DNA from 2 places in the Streptomyces sp. NPDC091279 genome. Region 2 is predicted to be linked to the other one. Evidence: riboswitches for the same ligand, from Rfam matches in the RefSeq annotation. Region 2 holds a riboswitch; the other holds the start of a gene.

Region 1 (5,397 bases), on a different contig from region 2:
GGCTCCCGTACGTCTCCGGTACGTTCTCCCGCTCGCCCCGTCGGTCCTGCCGGTCCTGCCGGTCCCGTCGCCGCTCAGCCATGCGGCCGATCCTGCCAGCCGGGGGCCGCCTCCGGGACGGGTCCGGGGGATTTCAGGGGGCGCATCCGGGCCACTTTCAGGGGTGCATCGGGGCCGTACGGGGGGCTACTCCCGGGCTGGTCCAGGGGCGCGTCGGGGCCCGCAGCAGAGCTACTCCCGGGGCCGCTCCAGACTCACGGCGAGACCCGCACCAGGGTTGCTCCCGGGGCCGCTCCAGGACTGCTCCAGAGCTACCCCGTGCTACTTCACGGCCGCCTCCGGGCCGCCCCCAGGCCGCTCCAGAGCCACCCCAGTGGCTACTCCACGGCCGCCCACGAGCCGCCCCCCGGCCGCCCCAGCGCCGCTCCCCCCGGCGGTCCCCGCGTGCAGCGCCGCCCCTGCCGCGCTGGCGGTCCGTGAGGCGGCTTGGCGCGCCACGCCGGTTTGTTGGGGGCGATACAGATGATCATTTGGTGATCTTCCAGTAGCGTCCCGGGTGATTTGTCGTCCACGTCAGTATTACGGGGGATAAATGACCTACAGCCGTGCCCGGATGGGTGTCGGGGGTCTGGTGGCGCTTGCCGTCGTGGCCGTCGGTCCTGGTCAGCAGGGGGCCGCCGCGTCGGCCTCGGGGGTGGTGAAGCTGCCTCGGGGGCATGACGTGTCATCGCATCAGAAGACCGTGAACTGGTCGAAGGCGCGGGCCAGGGGGGCGCGGTTCGTCTACGTCAAGGCGACCGAGTCCACGACCTACCGCAACCCCTACTTCACCGCCCAGTACGGGGGCGCGGGCGGCGTCGGCATCCTGCGCGGGGCGTACCACTTCGCGCGGCCGAACACGTCGTCCGGTGCCCGGCAGGCCGCCTACTTCGTCCGCAACGGCGGGGCCTGGAAGGCCGACGGGCGCACGCTGCCGCCCGCGCTCGACATCGAATACAACCCGTACGACGCGAAGCACCGCTGCTACGGGGTCGGCAAGAAGCGCATGGTGCGCTGGATCAAAGCGTTCAGCGCCGAGGTCGACCGGCTCACCGGGCGCCCGCCGGTGATCTACACGACCGTCAACTGGTGGAAGACCTGCACCGGCAACAGCCGGGCGCTCACCGCCAACCCGCTGTGGATCGCCCAGCCCGGCTCCAAGGCGGGCCCGCTGCCGGGTGGTTGGCCGTACTGGACCTTCTGGCAGCACGCCACCAAGGGGGCCCTGCCGGGCGACCAGAACCTCTTCAACGGGAGCGCCGCGCAGCTGACGAAGTTCGCGCGCGGCGGGTAGCCGAGGGGCGAGTGGGGTGCCGGAAGCGGACGGCGTCATACCCGTAGGACACGGTCACCCTGCGGCCCGTCTCAGTTCATCTTCCGTTCATCCACATTGCCTACGTTCATCGCGCCAATGACTTCGAACGATTGCCTGGGTAAATGGAAAACTTCTCGCTGATCCTCGCGATTGTGGTCGTCACCGCACTCGCGTTCGATTTCACGAACGGTTTTCACGACACCGCCAACGCGATGGCCACCACCATCTCGACCGGTGCCCTCAAGCCCAAGGTCGCGGTGGCCATGTCGGCCGCGCTCAACCTTGTCGGCGCCTTCCTCTCCGTGGAGGTCGCCAACACGATCTCCAAGGGTCTCGTCGACGAGACCGGCATCCGTCCCGAGGTCATCTTCGCCGCCCTGGTCGGCGCGATCCTCTGGAACCTGCTGACCTGGCTCGTCGGGCTCCCGTCCTCCTCGTCGCACGCCCTGATGGGCGGTCTGATCGGCGCCACCATCGCCTCGGCCGGCACCGGCGCGGTCCACGGCGACGTGCTCGTCACCAAGGTGCTGATCCCGGCGCTCGCCGCCCCGGTCGTCGCGGGGGTCGCCGCGTTCCTGGCGACCCGGCTCTCCTACACCCTGGGCAAGAAGGCCGACGGCAAGGCCGCCACGAAGGGCTACCGGACCGGCCAGATCGCTTCCGCCGGCCTGGTCTCGCTGGCCCACGGCACCAACGACGCGCAGAAGACGATGGGCATCATCACCCTCGCCCTGATCGCCGGCGGCGCCATCTCCCCCGCCTCGGACCCGCCCATCTGGGTCATCCTCTCCGCCGGTCTCGCCATCGCGGCCGGCACCTACCTCGGCGGCTGGCGCATCATCCGCACCATGGGCACCGGCCTCACCGACCTCCAGCCGCAGCAGGGCTTCGCCGCCCAGACCAGCGCGGCCACCGTCATCCTGGCCTCCTCCCACCTCGGCTTCTCCCTCTCCACCACGCACGCCGTCTCCGGCTCCGTGATGGGCGCGGGCCTGGGCCGCAAGGGCGGGGTGGTCCGCTGGTCGACGGCGACCCGGATGTTCGTCGCCTGGGGCCTGACGCTCCCGGCCGCCGCCCTGGTGGGCGCGCTCGCCGAGTACGTCACCGGCCTGGGCGACTGGGGCACCGCGCTGGTCGCCGTCTTCCTCATCGCCTCCAGCGCGGCGATCTGGAAGGTCTCCCGGCGCGAGGTCGTCGACCACCACAACGTCGTCGACGAGAGCGCCGCCGCCGAACCGGCCGGTGTGGTCACCCAGGCGATCGCCGCCGTCAGCCCGCCGCCCGCGGGCACCGTCGGTGACGATCTGACGGCCACCATCCCGGGCCCGCCGCCCACCGCAACCACCGCCGAACCGGCTCCGCCGGCCGCCGTCTGATCCGCTGAACCCCCGCTGATCCCCGCGAAGGAAGCAACATGAAGATCGACTGGGCGGCCCTCGGCTCCGTCTTCGGCGTCAGCCTCGTGGTCACCGTGGCCATGGTGGCCCTGTTCACCCTCGGCATCATGGGCCTCTCGCGCCGCGAGCGCGCCACCGCCGAGGGCGGGGCGGCGCCGCTGGCCGCCACCGGCGCCTACGTCTGCTTCGCCGCGTGCGCGGCCGGTGTGGCGTACGGGATCTCCCTGATCGTGGCCTGAATGGCCTGAACCGATCGCGATCCGACGCGATCGCGACCTCCGCGACACCGGTTGGGGTGCGGGACGGAACACCGTCCCGCACCCCACCGTCATGTCGCCCCCGCGAGCCGCCGTGTGTGGGCCTCAGCACACTCCTTCGCCGCAGGTCAACAGCAAGTTGACTGCCGTTGTGGAGCGTGGTGGACTGCCGGGGCCAGCTACGGCGGCACGAGAGGAAGCCGGTGCGAATCCGGCGCGGTCCCGCCACTGTCACCGGGGTAGTAACCCCCGGGAGCCAGGAACTCTCACCGCCGGTCTCGTCGAACCAGGGCGTGGACACCCTGAGTGAGGACACATTCGCCATGCGCGGCATCCGAACGAACCCGAGCGCCCTGCCCGCCCCCACGGCCGACTGACCCGTGCGTGCCGATCGCGTCTTCGCGTACGGCGCCGCCGCCGGCCTCCTCGGCGACCAGCTGCTCGGCGATCCGCGCCGGGGGCATCCGGTCGCCGCGTTCGGGCGGGCCGCCGGTGCCGTGGAACGGGTGCTGTGGCGGGACCATCGGGGGTGGGGCGCGCTGCACACCGCCGTGTGCGCCGGTGGCGCCGTCGCCCTCGGGGCTCTCGCCGCGCGTGCCCTACGGGATTCCCGTACGGGTTCCCTCGCCCTGACCGCCGCCGCCACCTGGGCCGTCGTCGGCGGCACCTCGCTGGCCCGGGAGGCCAGGACGGTCGGGCGCGCCCTGGAGGCCGGTGATCTGGCCGGGGCGCGGGCCCGGCTGCCGCATCTGTGCGGGCGCGACCCGCAGGCCCTGGACGCCGACGCCCTCGCCCGCGCGGTCGTCGAGTCCGTCGCCGAGAACACCTCGGACGCCGTGGTGGGCGCGCTGGTGTGGGGCGCCGTCGCCGGGGTCCCCGGGCTGCTCGGGTTCCGGGCCGTCAACACGCTGGACGCCATGGTCGGCCACAAGTCGGCCCGGCACCGCCGTTTCGGCTGGGCCTCCGCGCGCCTCGACGACGTCGTCGGCTGGCCAGGGGCGCGGCTGACGGCCGTGCTCGCCGCCGTCGCCGGGAGTGATCCGCGCGGGGCGCTGCGGGCCTGGCGGGCCGATGCCGCGAAGCATCCGTCGCCCAACGCGGGCCCGGTGGAGGCGTCGTTCGCGGGCGCGCTCGGGGTGCGGCTCGGCGGCACCCTCGCCTACGCGGGCCGCGTCGAACACCGGCCGGTCCTCAACGGCGCCGTGGGGCGCCCCGTCACCGTCCCCGACATCGAACGGGCCGTACGGCTGTCCCGGCGCGTCGGCCTGCTCGCCCTCGGGGTCAGCGCGGCCGGCCGTCTCCTGGTGAAGGGAGGCAGGTCATGAACGGTGGTCTGCTCGTCGCGGGCACCACCTCCGACGCCGGCAAGAGCGTCGTCACGGCGGGGATCTGCCGGTGGCTGGTGCGCCAGGGCGTGAAGGTGGCGCCGTTCAAGGCGCAGAACATGTCGCTGAACTCGTTCGTGACGCGCGAGGGCGCGGAGATCGGGCGGGCCCAGGCCATGCAGGCGCAGGCGTGCCGCGTCGAGCCGACCGCGCTGATGAACCCCGTGCTGCTCAAGCCGGGCGGCGAGCAGAGCAGCCAGGTCGTGCTGCTGGGCAAGCCGGTCGGCGAGATGAGCGCGCGCGGCTATCACGGCGGCCGGCAGCAGCGGCTGCTGGGGACGGTGCTGGACTGCCTGGCCGAACTGCGCGCCGACTATGACGCGGTGATCTGCGAGGGGGCCGGGTCGCCCGCGGAGATCAATCTGCGGCGCACCGACATCGTCAACATGGGGATCGCGCGCAACGCCGGGCTGCCCGTGCTGGTCGTCGGTGACATCGACCGGGGTGGCGTCTTCGCCTCCTTCTTCGGGACCGTCGCGCTGCTCTCGCCCGAGGACCAGGCGTGTGTGGCCGGGTTCCTCGTCAACAAGTTCCGCGGCGATGTCAGCCTGCTGGAGCCCGGCCTCGACATGCTGCACGGCCTCACCGGGCGTCGTACCTACGGGGTACTGCCGTTCCGGGACGGGCTCGGCATCGACGAGGAGGACGGACTCGGGGTGTCCCTGAGAGCGGCCGTGCGCGAGTCGGCCGTCACACCGCCGGTCGGCGCCGAGGTACTACGGGTAGCGGTGTGTGCCGTGCCGCTCATGTCGAACTTCACCGACGTGGACGCCCTCGCCGCCGAACCCGGGGTCGTGGTGCGGTTCGTGGACCGGCCCGAGGAGCTGGCCGACGCCGACCTCGTCGTCGTTCCCGGAACGCGCGGGACCGTGCGGGCGCTGGAGTGGCTGCGCGAGCGCGGGCTGGCCGGGGCGCTGCTGCGGCGGGCCGCCGAAGGGCGCCCGGTGCTGGGGATCTGCGGCGGCTTCCAGCTGCTCGGCGAGCACATCGAGGACGACGTCGAG
Region 2 (5,397 bases):
GGAGGTCCTGCCATGGCGCAGACCGTCGCTCCGCCGACCACCACCCTGGCCCCGGCCAAGCTGCCCCTGCGGGACATCGTTCCGTGGGCGGTGTTCTTCGGCGTCCTCATGCTGGTCCTGCTGTACTTCGTCGGCGCCGAACAGGGCGCCACCTCCGTGGTCTCCGGCGAGGACGTCCACGAGTGGGTCCACGACGCCCGCCACCTGCTCGGCTTCCCCTGCCACTGACCGAGGGACGCCGCACACCCATGAACTCCGCAACGGTAAGAAACCTCCTCGTCCGCGGCATGCTCGCGGGCCTCGGCGCCGGACTGCTCGCCCTGGTCGTCGCCTATCTCCTCGGCGAGCCGTATGTCGACAAGGCGATCGGCTTCGAGGCGGCGCACTCCCACGAGCACGAGATGGCCGTAGTCTCCCGCTCCCTCCAGTCCACCGCGGGACTCGCCACCGGCGTCCTGGTCTACGGGGTCGCCTTCGGCGGCATCGCCGCGCTCGCCTACTGCTTCGCCCTCGGCCGGGTCGGCCGCTTCGGCCCCCGGGCCACCGCGCTGCTGCTCTCCGGCTGCGCCCTGCTCGCCGTCTACGTCGTGCCGTTCCTGAAGTACCCGGCCAACCCGCCCGCCGTCGGCAACCCCGACACCATCGGCCGGCGCACCACCCTGTACTTCCTGATGATGCTCCTCAGCGTGCTCCTCGCGATCGCCGCGACCCTGCTGGGCAAGCGGCTCGCCCCGAGGCTCGGGAACTGGTGGGCCACGGTCGCCGCGATCACCGCGTTCGCCGTCGTGATCGGCCTCGCCTTCGCGTTCCTGCCGGTCGTCGACGAGGTCCCCGCGGACTTCCCGGCGAGCGTCCTGTGGCGGTTCCGGCTCGCCGCGCTCGCCATCCAGATCAGCCTGTGGACCGGCTTCGGACTCCTCTTCGGGGAACTCGCGGAACGGGTCCTCCACCCGAAGCCCGCCACCGTCGCCGCCGGTACGGCCGTCCCCGCCGCCCACTGAACCGGCCACGGGCGACCCCGTGCAAAGGGCCCACGGACCCGTCCGCGGGCCCTTACCCGTACCCCCTGCGACCCCTGTGACCCCTGCGACCCCTGCGACCCTCCCCGCGACCTCCCGGGACCTCCCCGGACCGAGAGGTGCGTCACGTACCCGACATCCCGCCCCGCACCGGCGTGTTGATAGCCTCGGGGCGCCAGTCGAGCCACACCCGAGGCCAGGGAATCCGGTGCGAACCCGGAACTGACGCGCAGCGGTGAGGGGGACGGGCGGGGCACGACAGCCACTGGGAGACCGGGAAGGCGCCCCGGCCGGACGAACCCGAGTCCGAAGACCTGCTGGCACCTCCGCACCCCCGCGGAGGGCACCCGTAGGCAAGGCTCCGCGTACGAGCCCCGACCACCGAGGCGTACCCGTGTTCCGTTCCGCCCGCCGTACCGCGGCGCTCCTGCTCGCCCCCGCCGTCCTGATCACCGCCTGCGGCGGCTCCGGAAGCGGCACCGCCGAGGACGGCGCGTCCGCCGCCGCCGGATTCCCGGTCACCCTCACCAACTGCGGGCACAAGGTCACCCTCGAAACGGCACCGAAGCGCGCCGTCTCCCTCAACCAGGGCACCACCGAGATCCTGCTCTCCCTCGGCCTCGCCGACCGCATGGCCGGCACCGCCACGTGGACCGACCCGGTGATGAAGGGCCTGGAGAAGGCCAACGCGAGCGTCCCGCGCCTCGCCGACAACAACCCCTCGTTCGAGAAGGTGCTGGCCGCCGAGCCCGACTTCGTCACCGCCTCCTTCGTCTCCACCCTCGGCAAGGGCGGCGTCGCCAGCCGCGAACAGTTCGAGAAGCTCGGCGTGCCCACCTATGTCTCCCCGTCCGACTGCTCCGAGGGCAAGGACAACGACACCGGCGGCGACGGCTCCCGCAGCAAGCCGCTCACCCTCGACGCCGTGTACGGCGAGATCCGCGACCTCGCCCGTGCCTTCGGCGTCGAGGCCCGGGGCGAGAAGCTCGTCGAACGGCTCAAGGCGCGGGTCACCAAGGCCACCACCGGCCTGCACGCCTCCGACGTCTCCGTCATGTACTGGTACGCCAACTCCCAGTCGCCCTACCTCGCCGGCTGCTGCGGCGCCCCGGGCGCCATCACCCGCGCGGTCGGCGCGAAGAACGTCTTCGCCGACACCCACGACGAGTGGCCCCAGATCAACTGGGAGACCATCGCCGACCGGAACCCCGACGTCATCGTCCTCGGCGACCTCACCCGCAAGCAGCAGACCGCCGAGACCGCCGCGGCCAAGATCCGCTTCCTGGAGACCAACCCGGTCACCCGCAACCTCACCGCCGTCAAGAAGAAGCGGTTCGTGAGACTCAGCGGCCAGGCCATGAACCCTTCCATCCGTACCGTCGAGGGGATCGAGCAGGTCGCCGCCGCCCTGCGGGAGTTCGGGCTCAGCCAGTGAGGGTCCGCGTCGCCCTGCTGTCGGCCGGGGGACTCTCCGCGCTGCTCGTGTCCATCGCCGTCGCCGTCACCATCGGGCCCGCCGACATCTCCACCGGCGACGTGTGGACGGCCGTCGCCGCCCACCTCGGCATCGGGGACAGCGGCCTCGCCCCGCTGCGCGACGGCATCGTGTGGGACCTGCGGATGCCGCGCACCCTGCTCGCCGCCGTGTGCGGCGCCGGGCTCGCGGTGTGCGGCGCGGTCATGCAGTCCCTGCTGCGCAACCCGCTCGCCGACCCCTTCGTCCTCGGCGTCTCCTCCGGCGCCTCCACCGGCGCGGTCGCGGTCGTCGTCCTCGGCGTGGGCGGGGGAGCGGTGTCGCTGTCGTCCGGCGCGTTCCTCGGCGCGGTGCTCTCCTTCGGCCTCGTGCTGATCCTCAGCCACACCCTCGGCGGCTCCACCGACCGCGTGGTCCTCTCCGGCGTCGCCGCGATGCAGCTGTTCTCCGCGCTGACCTCGTTCGTCGTCCTCACCTCCGCCGACGCCGAGACCACCCGGGGCGTCCTGTTCTGGCTGCTCGGCTCGCTCACCGGCGCCGACTGGGGGCAGGTCGCGCTGTGCGCCGCCGTCCTCGCCGGCACCCTCGTGGTGTGCCTCGGGCACGCCCGCACCCTCGACGCGTTCGCCTTCGGGGCGGAGGCCGCGGCCGGGCTCGGCGTCCATGTCGCCAGGACCCGGCTGGTCCTGCTCTCCGTGACGGCGCTGCTGACGGCGGTCCTGGTCAGCTGCGCCGGCGCGATCGGCTTCGTCGGCCTGGTCCTGCCGCACCTCACCCGCGCCCTCACCGGCTCCGGGCACGCCCGGCTGCTGCCGGTCACCGCGCTGACCGGCGCCGTCTTCCTGGTGTGGGTGGACACGGCGGCCCGTACCGTTCTCGACCCGCAGGAGGTGCCGGTGGGCGTGGTGACGTCCCTCATCGGCGTGCCCGTGTTCGTCGCGGTGCTCCACCGGGGCCGGGGCAAGGCATGACCGGCCTCGCCGCGGACCGCGTCACCCGCCGCCTCGACGGCCGGGTCATCGTCGACGGCGTCACCCTCACCGCCGACGCCGGGGAGACCGTCGGGCTGCTCGGGCCCAACGGCTCCGGGAAGTCGACCCTGCTGCGGATGCTGGCCGGTGTCCTCGCCCCGAGCACGGGCGTCGTCACCCTGGACGGGCGCCCGCTGCCGGAGCTGGGGCGCCGGGCCACCGCCCGCCGGGTCGCCACCGTCGAGCAGCACACCCACACCCTCACCGAACTGACCGTCCGCGATGTCGTCGCCCTCGGCCGCATCCCGCACCGGCGCGCCTGGACACCCGCGTCCCCGACCGACGCCCGGGCGGTCACCGACGCCCTGGAGCGCACCGGCCTCACCGACCGGGCCGCCCAGTCCTGGCACACCCTCTCCGGCGGCGAACGCCAACGCGCCCAGATCGCCCGGGCGTTGGCCCAGCAGCCCCGGGAACTCCTGCTCGACGAGCCGACCAACCACCTCGACATCCAGCACCAGTTGGACCTGCTCGACCTGATCGCCGAGCTGCCGGTCACCACGGTGATCGCCCTGCACGACCTCAACCTCGCCGCGATGTACTGCGACCGCCTCCTCGTGCTCCGCGCGGGCCGCGTGATCGCGGAGGGCACCCCGGCCGACGTCCTGACCCCGGCCCTGATCGCCGACGTCTACGGCGTCCGCGCCGAGGTGAGCCACGATCCCGGGCACCCGGTGATCCGTTTCGTGCGCAGGGCTGCGGTGGGGGAGCCCGGCTGAGGCCGACGGCTCCCCTGCGCCCGGGGAGCGTGGAGATTCGGCCACCTGTCGAGGGGCGCGCGCCGGGCGGGACCCGGGGTGGGAGGGGGAGCGGGGCGGGCGCGGGCGGTCGGGGATACGACTGAAACACGTGTGTTCGATCCGGGGGAGCGGGTCGTTGTTCCGGGCATCGTCACCCGCGCCCGGAGACTTCCGCCCCAGCTGGAGGAACCATGAAACCCACCCCTGTCCCGGCCCCCGGCGACGGTTCAGCGGGCGTCGGCGCGGGTGTGCGCCCGCGCGCGACGGCTGAGCACGACCCCGATCGGGATCAGCACCAGCCAGCTCCACAGCGCCGCCCGCGCGGAGACGAACGCGATCGGAACGGTGGCGCCGAACACCACCACGTTCGCGACCAGACCCGTGACGACATCCCGCTCGGCGTGCCGCGCCCCGGCGCCCGACACGCGCCGCTCGCGCCGGATGGTGCACAGCATCGCGAGTTGCAGCAGGTCGATAACGAGGACGGTGCCCGCGTACAGGGCCACCGCGAGGGACTGGGAGGCGTACTCGGACAACAGCGTGGTCGGGAACGGCAGCAACGCGATCGCACCGAGCCCGGCCAGCGCGAACCGCAGCGACAACCCCTCGACCCGGTCGGCGAGTTGGAGGATGCGCCGGTGGTCGCGCCAGAAACCGGCGAGGATCGCGAAGCTCAGCACGTAGGCGCCGATGTTCGGCAGCAGCGCGTGCAGCATGCGGCGGAAACCGGCGTCGTCCAGATCGCCGGTGACCTGGATGTCGAGGACCAGCAGCGTCATCGCGATGGCGAAGATCCCGTCGGACAACGCGATCAGCCGCGCCAGATTCCGCGGCCCGGGTCCCCCCTCGCTCTCGTTCACCCGCCCAGCCTGGGCGCCGAGCCCGGAGCCGCCCACCCATTAGCCCTTCTGCGGGCACGCCGCCGACGACAGGGGGCGACCTGCGCGGGGGCGCGGGCGGACGGGGGCGCGTGCGGGAGCCCGGGGTGCGGGAGCGCCGGGCGCGGGAGGATCGGGCGCGGGAGGAGCGGGCGCCGTCTCGACGGCGGTGCGGCGGGGGAGCGTTCGTCCGCGCCCGCAGCCGAGTCCGCCCTCGCGCCCGTGCTCGTGCCCGTGCTCGTCTCCGCCTCCGCG

What was found. Region 2 has a riboswitch for cobalamin ahead of ACIQOU_RS00305 (ABC transporter substrate-binding protein). Riboswitches for the same ligand answer to the same signal wherever they lie in the genome.
Region 1: another riboswitch for cobalamin. It lies ahead of ACIQOU_RS31715 (cobalamin biosynthesis protein); the one in region 2 lies ahead of ACIQOU_RS00305 (ABC transporter substrate-binding protein).

What each region holds. Positions count from the first base shown of each region.
Region 1 is NZ_JBIVVA010000015.1:61,149-66,545, forward strand. It holds gene ACIQOU_RS31695 (class II aldolase/adducin family protein) at 1-82, opposite strand, end outside; gene ACIQOU_RS31700 (lysozyme) at 593-1,333, shown strand; gene ACIQOU_RS31705 (anion permease) at 1,477-2,730, shown strand; gene ACIQOU_RS31710 (hypothetical protein) at 2,769-2,990, shown strand; cobalamin riboswitch at 3,153-3,295, shown strand; gene ACIQOU_RS31715 (cobalamin biosynthesis protein) at 3,389-4,333, shown strand; gene ACIQOU_RS31720 (cobyric acid synthase) at 4,330-5,397, shown strand, end outside.
Region 2 is NZ_JBIVVA010000001.1:62,284-67,680, forward strand. It holds gene ACIQOU_RS00295 (CbtB-domain containing protein) at 13-228, shown strand; gene ACIQOU_RS00300 (CbtA family protein) at 249-1,001, shown strand; cobalamin riboswitch at 1,179-1,356, shown strand; gene ACIQOU_RS00305 (ABC transporter substrate-binding protein) at 1,414-2,454, shown strand; gene ACIQOU_RS00310 (FecCD family ABC transporter permease) at 2,451-3,464, shown strand; gene ACIQOU_RS00315 (ABC transporter ATP-binding protein) at 3,461-4,243, shown strand; gene ACIQOU_RS00320 (TMEM175 family protein) at 4,492-5,124, opposite strand.